3 regions of the Pseudarthrobacter sp. LMD1-1-1.1 genome follow, and region 1 is predicted to be linked to each of the others. Evidence: predicted binding sites of a transcription regulator. Region 1 holds the regulator's gene; each other region holds the start of a gene.
The links. Region 1 encodes LexA, which represses DNA repair genes until DNA is damaged. Its sites were predicted from a motif close to TCGAACANNTGTTCGA; they were not measured.

Region 1 (3,270 bases):
ACCGCCATCACCGTTGATGCCCTGAACGCCGCAGCTGCAAACCTGGAGCTGGCTCTTGCCGGCGCGCCGAACGGTCTGCTTCCCAACGGGCTGAACGATGAACAGCTCGACTGCGTGGACCAATTGCGTGAAGCGTGCCGGGCCGCGTTGTCCGATTCCAAAGGAGACAGCAACACCACAGCCGACGGCGGGCGGCAGCTGGCGCGTTCCCGGCTGATGCTCATCCTGGAACTCTGCGAAAGGCTCATTGCTGCACGCGAGAACCGCGAAGTGGTGTGGTTTTCCCGCGCCAGCACCTTCGACCCCGGCCAGGGATACTCACCGCCCGATGACAGTGCACCGGTGCTGATCAACATAGCCCCACTATCCGTCGCCGGGAGGCTGCGGGAGGGGCTTTTTGCGGACCATACCGTCGTGCTGACCTCTGCCACCCTGGCCATTGGCTCCGCCTTTGAACCGGCGGCCGGGGGACTGGGCCTGGTAGGCGACGGAGCCCCCAGCTGGACGGGCGTGGATGTTGGCTCGCCCTTCGACTATCCCAAACAGGGCATCCTCTACGTCGCCGGCCACCTGCCCAAGCCCGGCCGCGGCGTGTCACCGGAAGCGCTGTCAGAACTCGAAGCACTCATCAAGGCATCCGGTGGGGGCGCCCTGTGCCTGTTCTCCTCGCGTCGGGCCGCCGAAGAGGCCGCCGATGCCCTCCGGCCCAAGCTCAATATGACTGTTCTCTGCCAGGGCGAGTCGACCATGACCGCCCTGGTGAAGCAATTCGCCGACGAACCGGACACCTGCCTCTTCGGAACCATGTCCCTGTGGCAGGGCGTCGACGTTCCCGGAGGATCCTGCCGGCTGGTGGTGATAGACCGCATCCCCTTCCCGCGGCCGGACGATCCCCTCATGACGGCGCGTTCGCGTGCCGTGGCGCAGGCAGGGGGAAACGGCTTCATGTCCGTTTCCGCCACCCACGCGGCCATCCGGCTTGCGCAGGGCGCCGGCCGCCTGATCAGGTCTACCGGGGACAAAGGGGTGGTGGCTGTCCTGGACTCACGGCTGGCCACCGAACGCTATGCGGGATTCCTGCGCGGGGCGCTGCCCCCGTTCTGGGCCACCACCGATCGCGCCAAGGCGCTGGCTGCGCTCACCCGGCTTGGTGCAGACGCTTCCTGAGAAACCGCCGGACAACGCCTGCGCGGATGCCGCGCAGGCGTGCGCAGGCTAGAGCGAACGCAGGACTGAGACGACCTTGCCCATGATGGTGGCGTGGTCGCCCAGGATTGGTTCGTACTGCGTGTTCTGGGGGAGCAGCCAGGTGTGTCCGTCGCGCTGGCGGAACGTCTTCACGGTCGCCTCGTCGTCCAGCAGGGCAGCAACAATGTCCCCGTTGGCAGCGTCAGCCTGCCGCCGCACCACCACCCAGTCGCCGTCGCAAATGGCGGCGTCCACCATGGAGTCACCGGCCACCCTCAGCATGAAAAGTTCGCCCTGGCCCACCAGCTGGCGGGGCAGCGGCATGACGTCTTCCACGAGCTGTTCGGCGAGGATGGGGCCGCCGGCGGCAATCCGGCCCACCAGCGGAACCATGGCCGTATCCAGCGCGGTGGGCAGTTCGGTGACCGTGGCGCCGCCGCCCGCAGCCTGCGGCGCAGGAGACGCGCCGGCGCCTTTGCCCCCGCCGTCGAGCGTGAGCGGCATCAGCACTTCCATGGCGCGCGGCCGCTTGGGGTCGCGGCGCAGGTAACCCAGCTTCTCCAACTGTGAGAGCTGGTGGGTCACGCTGGACAGGCTCGCAAGGCCGACGGTATCGCCGATCTCGCGCATGGAGGGCGGATAACCGTTCTCGTTGACCGAGCGCTGGATGGTTTCGAGGATCTTTTTCTGCCGTGGGGTCAGGCCCTTGGCTGTCCTCTTGGATTGCGGGGCGGTCCTGCCCCCGGCGGCTGCTGCTGCCATATTCGCCAATGCCTTTCGCTTGCCGCCGGATCTTCCGTGTGCCGCTGTTCCACAGTGCCGCCGGAAGGACTCCCACTGTCATTGTCAGACCCTGCTGTTCAACTTCAGTGGTGGATGTTCTGTGGTTTCAAAACTAGGCCAGCCACATTGCTTTTTCAAACATTTGTTCTAGCGAGTCTCGACAATGTTCGTTGATAGGTGCTAAAACTTAACAAGCAAAGTTCGAACATGTGTTCTAACCAGCAGGTGCCCCATTCGAATACGCGGCCGGGAGAAGTCCCGGCGCGATATGAACGGCAAGGCAGCAGCGGGCGGACACCCGGGCAGCACGGCAAGTCCAGGAGGGCTTAGTTCATGTCAGCTTTATCTCTTCACCAGGTTTCACCTTCGTCCGCACCCCTGCGGCTGACCCGCCGGGGGAGGATCGTCCTGATCGGAGTTCCGCTCGTGCTCCTGGCTGTACTCCTGCTGTCGCTTTCAGGCCTCTTCCACTCCCCGGCCAAGGCCTCGGACTCGGCCGCCGACCTTGCCGTGACGCCCACCGTCACGGTGACCGTGCAGTCCGGCCAGTCGCTGTGGGCCATTGCGGGCGCCGTCGCTCCGGACCGGGACGCCCGGGACGTCGTGGCGGACATCGTCCAGCTCAACAACCTTGCCGCGGGCACCGTTCTTCCGGGCCAGCAGCTCTTCGTCCCCACTCACTGACCGTCCCCACTCACTGACCGTCCCCGCCCACTGACCGGCCGCCCACTGACCGGCCGCCCACTGACCGGCCGCCCACTGACCGGCCGCCCACTGACCGGCGCCACCCCTGAGTTCGTGGCCTCTGCCAGGGTGGCCTGCCTGGCTGGCTGGCAAGCCCTGGAGCGGGCCGCCGCGGGACATGCCGAGGGCGAACAGGAACCGTCACATTTTCCGGTCGTTGCCGCGGCAACTAAACTGTTCAGGTGAACGACCAGCTAGAACGTCTGAACCGGCTTCCCCTCCGCAGCAACCTCCGCGGCCTGACCCCTTACGGGGCGCCCCAACTGGACGTCCCCATTCTGCTGAACGTCAATGAAAACACCCATGGTGTTCCCGCCGACGTGCGCGCAGCCATCAGTGCCGCCGTGACGGAGGCCGCTGCGGGGCTGAACCGTTACCCGGACCGTGAGTTCACCGCGCTCCGGAAGGCCCTGGCGGAATACCTCGGGCATGGGCTCGATGAAACCAACCTGTGGGCCGCCAATGGTTCCAATGAGGTCCTCCAGCAGATCCTCCAGGCCTTTGGCGGTCCGGGCCGCACTGTACTTGGTTTCCCGCCCACGTACTCCATGTACC
Region 2 (3,270 bases), on a different contig from region 1:
AACGGCGCCGGGGTGAATTCGGCGAGAAGTTCGCTGGACTCGTTTTCGATGAAGCCCGGTTCCAGGTGGAATCCGGTGAGCGTTTCCGCGGCGAACAGCGCAGCCGGGCGGAGCCCCTTGATGATGCGGCGGGCTTCCAGGACGGTCTCGATGGCCAGCGTGCGGGCGGAGACCAGGCGGTCCGCTTCAAGATCCCACACGACGGCACCATTGGAGCAGATCACCCGGCCGGTGTGGCCCAGCTGTTCCTCCAGGGGGTGCAGCCAGCGGGGCGGGCGGCCGGTCACAAACACCAGTTCGACGCCGGCATCCCGGCAGGCGTGGAAGGCACGGATGGTGCGGTCACTGATTTTTCCGTCGTGTCCGAGGATCGTTCCGTCAATATCGCTTGCTACCAACCGCATCCTGCAAGTCTACGTGGGCGGTTGGCTCCCGTGCGCCGATTCCACGGACAGGAGCCGGGCGTAGTTCAGGCACATGCTTAGGCTTTCATCGGCCGGGGCGCGGGTGCCCTTGAGGACTACCGGGGCGCCGGCGGCAAGACGCTGGCCGCCGGGCATTACCAGCGTTTCAGCGTCGAAACTGGTTCCTTCGGGGAAGATCAGGGTGTAATCGTTCCCGTCGGCAGCCTGCAGGATGACGCATCCGGCCCCGTCCCTGTCCATGTGGCCCGTGAGCTCCACCTCGGGTCCCGTTGCGGACGTCTGACTGGAGCGGACCACGGTCTTCAGCCCATCCGTTCCCGGCAGCACCGTGGTGGGAGGCTTCGCGGAGGCCGGCACCAGCCGGAAGGCGTAACGGCCCTCTGCTCCGCCTTCCGGAGTCATGACGAAGTCCACTCCCCGGACGGCGAGCGCCACCTGCGTTTTGAAGATGTTCCCGTCACAGGGGACCTGCAGCGGGGGAAGGACTTCGGCGCCGGCCTGGCTGGCAAGCGAAACCTCTGCCGTCACCGGACCCTCGCAGGTGAAATGCACCTCATAGCCACCCGGTTCCGCGCCAGTGAATCCGAAGCTGACCGTGGTGTTCGAGCTGGTGGAACCGGCGAACTCGCCGGGCAACCTGGGCTGCAGTTGCTCCTGGGACCACTGGCGCATGTCTTCCACCCCGGAAGCACGCGGATCGGCGCCGGGCTGGGCGGCAGCGGTGGCCGGGGGCGGCGGCACTGGAGCCTGCCCCTCGGGTACCTCGCTGTACGCGCACCCCGCCAGTCCCGGCGTCATCGCCGCCGCAATCCACCAAAGCCGTACCAACCGCATCGTTTCCCCCCAGAGCAGACAGTGGCCTGAGTCTAGTCCCCCCCCCCCCCCCCGAGCGGGACTGCCCGTTGTCAGCCCTCGGGGCTACACTGAAACTATCGAACATATTTTCGAATAAAGGTGTGTTGTGGGCGTTATTGTCGGTCCCCGCGTGATAGACGCGGGCGCCTCGTTGTTCTCGGTGCTGATTTCCCCGGTCGCGGTGGCGGCGGGCTTTCCGTCGCCGGCACAGGACTACTTCGACGGCCGGATCGACCTGAACGCGCACCTGATCAAGGACATCACCAGCACCTTCGTGGTCCGGGTGACGGGGGATTCCATGGAGGGTGCCGGCATCAGCGACGGGGACGAACTGATCGTCAACCGGGCCCTCGAGCCCAGGGACGGGGCCGTGGTGATCGCCGTCCTGGACGGGGAACTGACGGTCAAGCGCTTGCGCATCACCCGCACTGGCGTGGTGCTGCAGGCGGAGAACCCCAAGTACCCGGACATCCACGTGCCCGCACTGTCCGAGCTGACCATCTGGGGCGTTGCCACCAGGTGCCTGCACCATGTCTGAGCTGCCCGCGCTTGGGGACCAGCATGGCTAAGCCCGTCCACATGCGGCAGATGCCGCAGATCGCGCACGTGGACGTCAACTGCTTCTACGCCTCCGCCGAGCGCGCCTTCGACCCCTCCCTGGAAGGGCGGCCGCTGGTGGTGCTCTCCAACAATGACGGCTGCGCCGTGACCCGTTCCCCGGAAGCGAAGGCACTGGGCATCGCCACCGGCGAACCGTGGTTCAAACTCGCGCCGCGGGCCAAGGAGTGGGGCCTGGTGGCAAAATCCAGCAACTATGAGCTGTACGGCGACATCAGCTCCCGCGTAATGGAACTGCTGGGCAGGTACTCGGCCTGGCTGGAGGTCTACAGCATCGACGAGGCATTCCTGGGCGTCAAGGGCACCCCGGACGAGCTGCTGTCCCTTGGCCGGAGGATGAAAGAGGCAGTCCGGCGGCACGTGGGGGTTCCCGTGTGCGTTGGCATCGCCCCCACTAAAACCCTGGCGAAACTCTGCAATAAATGGGCCAAGAACAATCCCGCCTTTGGCGGAGTCTGCCTGTGGGAATGCGTTCCGGCTGACGTGCGGGAGGGTTTGATGTCCCGGCTTCCTGTCAATGAGATCTGGGGCATTGCCGGGCGGCTCACAAAGCGCCTCAATGTGCTGGGCATCTTCACTGTCCAGGACCTTGTCAGGGCGGATCCGGTAATGATCAGGAATAAGTTCTCGGTGGTGCTGATGCGCACGGTCCTGGAACTGCGGGGCACCCCCTGCATCCCGATGGAAGAAGAGCGCATCGGCCGCGACCAGCTGATCTTTTCCCGCTCTTTCGCCACCCCTGTGACCACCGCCGCCGGGCTTCGGGAGGTGCTCAGCATCTACGGGCAGCAGGCGAGCGCCAGGCTCTCAAAGCACGGGCTGCAGGCAAAGGTCCTGACGGCGTTTGCTGCCACGTCCCCCTTCCGGGACCACGAGCAGGCGTACCCGTCTGTATGCGTCCCGCTGCCCATGCCTACGGCGGATCCGCTGCTGCTCACCAGGGCGGCGCATGCGCTGCTGCCCAGTATCCGGGACGGGCTCAAATACGCCAAGGCGGGGCTGATGCTCACCGACCTGCGGCCCACGGGGAACCAGCCGCCCCTGGAGCCATTCGAGAACCGGCATGAGGAACGCGGCATCGGGCCGCTGCTTGAGGATGTGAGCCGCCGCTTCGGGCGGGGCACCATCGGGCTGGGGCACGCGGGCATCAGGTCCGGGCTGGACCATGAAACGTGACATGCGCTCGCCCCGCTATACGACGCACTGGGACGAGCTGCCCTTGGTCAAGGCGGCGTGAGGGGTCAGGCGCCTGAAGAGCTCAAGGCGGCCTGGGGCTGCAAGGCGGCCTGGGGCCGACGGTTCCCGCCGCCGGACGCTGGGCCGGCGGCGGGGACGCGGGGTTGCTAGACGCGGGACCTGCCACGGACGAAGT
Region 3 (3,270 bases), on a different contig from region 1:
AAAGATCAGGTCGTGCTGGAGGGGATTCACATGGCTGACGTCGATCAGGTAATTGACCAGGCTGGATGCTCCCGATCCTCTTGCTGCCGCCCTGACCCCCATGTCCTGGATCATCCGGGACACCTCGGCAACAGTGAGGAAGTACGAGGAGAAGCCCAGGTTGTCGATGATCCCAAGCTCATGGTCCAGGCGGGCCAGGATCTCCTTCTCCGTGTTGCCAGTGGTGCCCGGGAACCTCCGGCCGATTCCTGCATGGCAACGCTGGATGAGTTCAGCGTGCGGATCCTGGCTGATGCCAATAACGGATGCTTCGGGAACCACGGGCTGTTTCCATCCCATGTCTGAGGTGGGATCGATCCGGCAGAGATCGGCGAGCGCCTCCGTCTGTGTCATCAGCTGCTTGAGGTCGGCGGCACCATAACCGGCAGCGGAAATGATTTCCTTACCCAGCCCCAGCATCTGCGCCGGGGTTTTCAGCCACCCCTGGCCGGTGGGCTGCAGGAGTGGTTCCCCTGCCAGTTCGGGCAGGGACTTCAATGTCCGGGCCGAATCCAGGACGTCAGCGGTTGGTGCTCCGTCCGCAGCGCAGTACCTAACGGCATTGGACAGGACCGCCGGTACCTGGTGTTCCTCGGCGAGCCTGAGCATGCGCACAGCATGCGCCGTGCTCATCGGGGTACCAGGTGCGCTGAGTTGGGAGACGATTTCAGCCACCACGGTTCCGGCGGGCATGGCGTCGAGCCACTGCTTGAAGAGGGTCCGGGGCCGCAGGTAGCGCCGTCCGCCCATGGCCCGGCCCACATCCGAATCAGGGCCGAGCAGTACGGTGAGCACCGGCTTAAGGGTTTGGGGGTCCAGGGTGCGGGAGGCCAGTTCGGCGCGGGTGACAGCAGCGGGCACCGCTCCCCCGGCTTTCCCCGAGGTCCTTGCGTGGGCGTCGGAAACCAGGCGGCACAGCGCACGGTATCCGGCACCATTGTTTTGGCCGCGGGCCAGCACCACCACCCTGCCTGACACCTGCGTTCGGTGATCGCCGTCGTCGTCAAACACTGCAAGGTCCACCCCCACAATGGGGTCGATGCCCGCGGCCATGCAGGCCTTGAGGTGCTTGATGGTTCCGTAGAGGCCATCCCGGTCTGTACAGGCGAGGGCTGTGGCACCGTCGGCGGCGGCAGCCATGGCCAGTTCCTCCGGCCAGGAAACACCGTAATGGGCGCTGAACGCCGTGGAAACGTGAAGGTGGGTGAAGCTCATGCTGGACTGGTCAGGCTGTTCTATGGCGGAGGGCGTCATGGATCCGCAGCAGCCGCCAACGGTTGCTGCGGAGATGGCGGGTCAGGTCAAGGGTGAGGGGTTCTGCGCCGGCCGGTTCTTCCGGCGCAGCGGAACGGGAGGCTGCCCGGGAGGGCAGAACCTGCACGCGCCAGATTTCGTGATCCACCACGCCCTGGCCGCTTCCCAGCGGTGCCCTGCTGTCCTCCGCCCACCATTGCCGGCGTTCGTACCACCGGAGGGGTTCGGCGCAGACGGTGTAGGAAGCCCCGGCCCAGGTCAACGATTCCGGCTGTCCGGCTTTGTTGCACACCACGTCAACAGACTCGCTGAACATGCCCATGCGCACCTCCCGGACGATTCTCCCCATAACAGGTATTCGAATATGTATTCGAATAAAACCAGTCTACGCCGGGATGGCATCAAAACATAGGCGGGGGTGGACGGGGCGTGCGGCAGGGAGCAGGATGTTGGCATGAGTACCGATGACGCGCTCCTGAAGCAGGCCAGCATCAAGACCGAGGACTCCACCCTGGTCGCCACGTTCGATATCGACGGCACCATACCGGTATCCGGCGCCTACGTGGTGGGGTTGATGGGAGCCTCACCTGATTATTCGGCGCAGCGCCGGCTGTGCATTGAGTTCATGAACGGGGAGGCCATCGCCTGCTACGCGTTCAACCGGGACCAGGGAATCGAAGAGGATTACGACCTGTCCGGCGTCACCCACTCACAGAGCAGCATCACCGGCAGCTTTCCCCTGACGGCGTTGAACGGGCTCGGGCAGGGGCATGTCCTGTCCGCCTTCAGTGAGGCGGACGGACGGGAGTTCCAGCACGGGGTGCCGGTGGAGGAAGCGCTCTAAGCTTCCTCAGCTGTTTTCTTTATGGATCCGCAGTTCAAGTTCAATGAACGCGGAGATCATGGCCCGGTAGGTTGACTCCACGATGTCCGGGTCAATGTCCTTTTTCTCGGCAGCAGCCCGCACGTGTTCAATGATCCGCTCCACCCGGCCCGGGGCGCGCACCTCGGCGTCATCACCCTTCAGCGTACCGGCGATCCTGATCAGCCGCTCGCGGCGGGCGATGAGGGTGACAATCTGCTCATCCACCTCGTCAACAGCAACCCGGACGGCAGCGAGCTGTTCCCTGTCGGCCCGGGCATCCCTATCGTTTCCTTGAATTGTCGCCATCATCTGACAGTATCGAAGCATGGAGCCCAGAGTCGACTTTATCTCCCTCGGTGTCCGCAGTGTCGAGGCCTCGCGCGCCTTCTACGTGGACGGCCTTGGCTAGCCCGTCCACCGCGAGGTTGCCGGGGAAGTCCTGTTCATCCAGGTGAACCATGGGCTGGTGCTCTCCCTCTGGGTCAGCACCCAGATGCAGGCCGAAGCCGGCACCAGTCCTCCCGCCGGCGTCCCCGGCATCACGCTCAGCCACAACCTGGGAAGCCCGCAGGAAGTGGACAGCGTCATGGAACAGGCTGCGGCGGCCGGTGCTGCCATCGTTGCCGAGCCCGTCACCAAGGCGTGGGGCGGCTACGCAGGATATTTTGCCGACCCTGACGGGTTCCGCTGGGAAGTGGCGTACAACCCCACCTGGGCAGTGGACGACGCCGGCACGGTCACCGTCTGACGGGCGGCGGCCCCGGCGGGGCTGCTAGAACAGGGCTTCCACCGGGCGGATCAGTTCCGGGCCGTTGTTGCGGACATTGCCCACTTCCTTGCCCACGGAGTCCACCTGCCAGTCGGCGGCTGCCTCCTTAACCCCTGACCGCACCAGGTCAACGAGTGCAGCGGCATCGTCCGCCTGCGGGTCCAGCCAGGCCTCCATCGTGGCCTTGTCCATGGGCAGCGGCACCCTGTCATGCAGCTCGGTCAGTTTCCCGAAGATGGTGGATTCCGTCCCTGGCGGCGGCGTGTCGGCCGTGAGGATCGACGTCGACAGCAGCCAGCGTCCGGGCTCCCCCTCCGGCACGGACGGGTCCTTCCACCACTCG

Region 2: MRBLMD1_RS07370 (LexA family protein) is a predicted target of LexA. The motif match lies at 1,358-1,373, and genes of this name have one in related genera.
Region 3: MRBLMD1_RS19700 (DUF6504 family protein) is a predicted target of LexA. The motif match lies at 1,652-1,667, and genes of this name have one in related genera.

What each region holds. Positions count from the first base shown of each region.
Region 1 is NZ_JBEGHP010000023.1:560,011-563,280, forward strand. Features, by position in the region: gene MRBLMD1_RS16145 (ATP-dependent DNA helicase) at 1-1,167, shown strand, start outside; gene lexA (transcriptional repressor LexA) at 1,216-1,950, opposite strand; gene MRBLMD1_RS16155 (LysM peptidoglycan-binding domain-containing protein) at 2,305-2,655, shown strand; gene MRBLMD1_RS16160 (histidinol-phosphate transaminase) at 2,898-3,270, shown strand, end outside.
Region 2 is NZ_JBEGHP010000012.1:392,173-395,442, reverse strand. Features, by position in the region: gene MRBLMD1_RS07380 (HAD family hydrolase) at 1-404, opposite strand, end outside; gene MRBLMD1_RS07375 (hypothetical protein) at 414-1,223, opposite strand; gene MRBLMD1_RS07370 (LexA family protein) at 1,387-1,818, shown strand; partial or broken gene MRBLMD1_RS07365 (Y-family DNA polymerase) at 1,842-3,135, shown strand; gene MRBLMD1_RS07360 (lmo0937 family membrane protein) at 3,242-3,270, opposite strand, start outside.
Region 3 is NZ_JBEGHP010000025.1:202,209-205,478, reverse strand. Features, by position in the region: gene MRBLMD1_RS19705 (DNA polymerase III subunit alpha) at 1-1,254, opposite strand, end outside; gene MRBLMD1_RS19700 (DUF6504 family protein) at 1,265-1,615, opposite strand; gene MRBLMD1_RS19695 (hypothetical protein) at 1,748-2,137, shown strand; gene MRBLMD1_RS19690 (chorismate mutase) at 2,144-2,467, opposite strand; partial or broken gene MRBLMD1_RS19685 (VOC family protein) at 2,484-2,906, shown strand; gene MRBLMD1_RS19680 (SOS response-associated peptidase) at 2,931-3,270, opposite strand, start outside.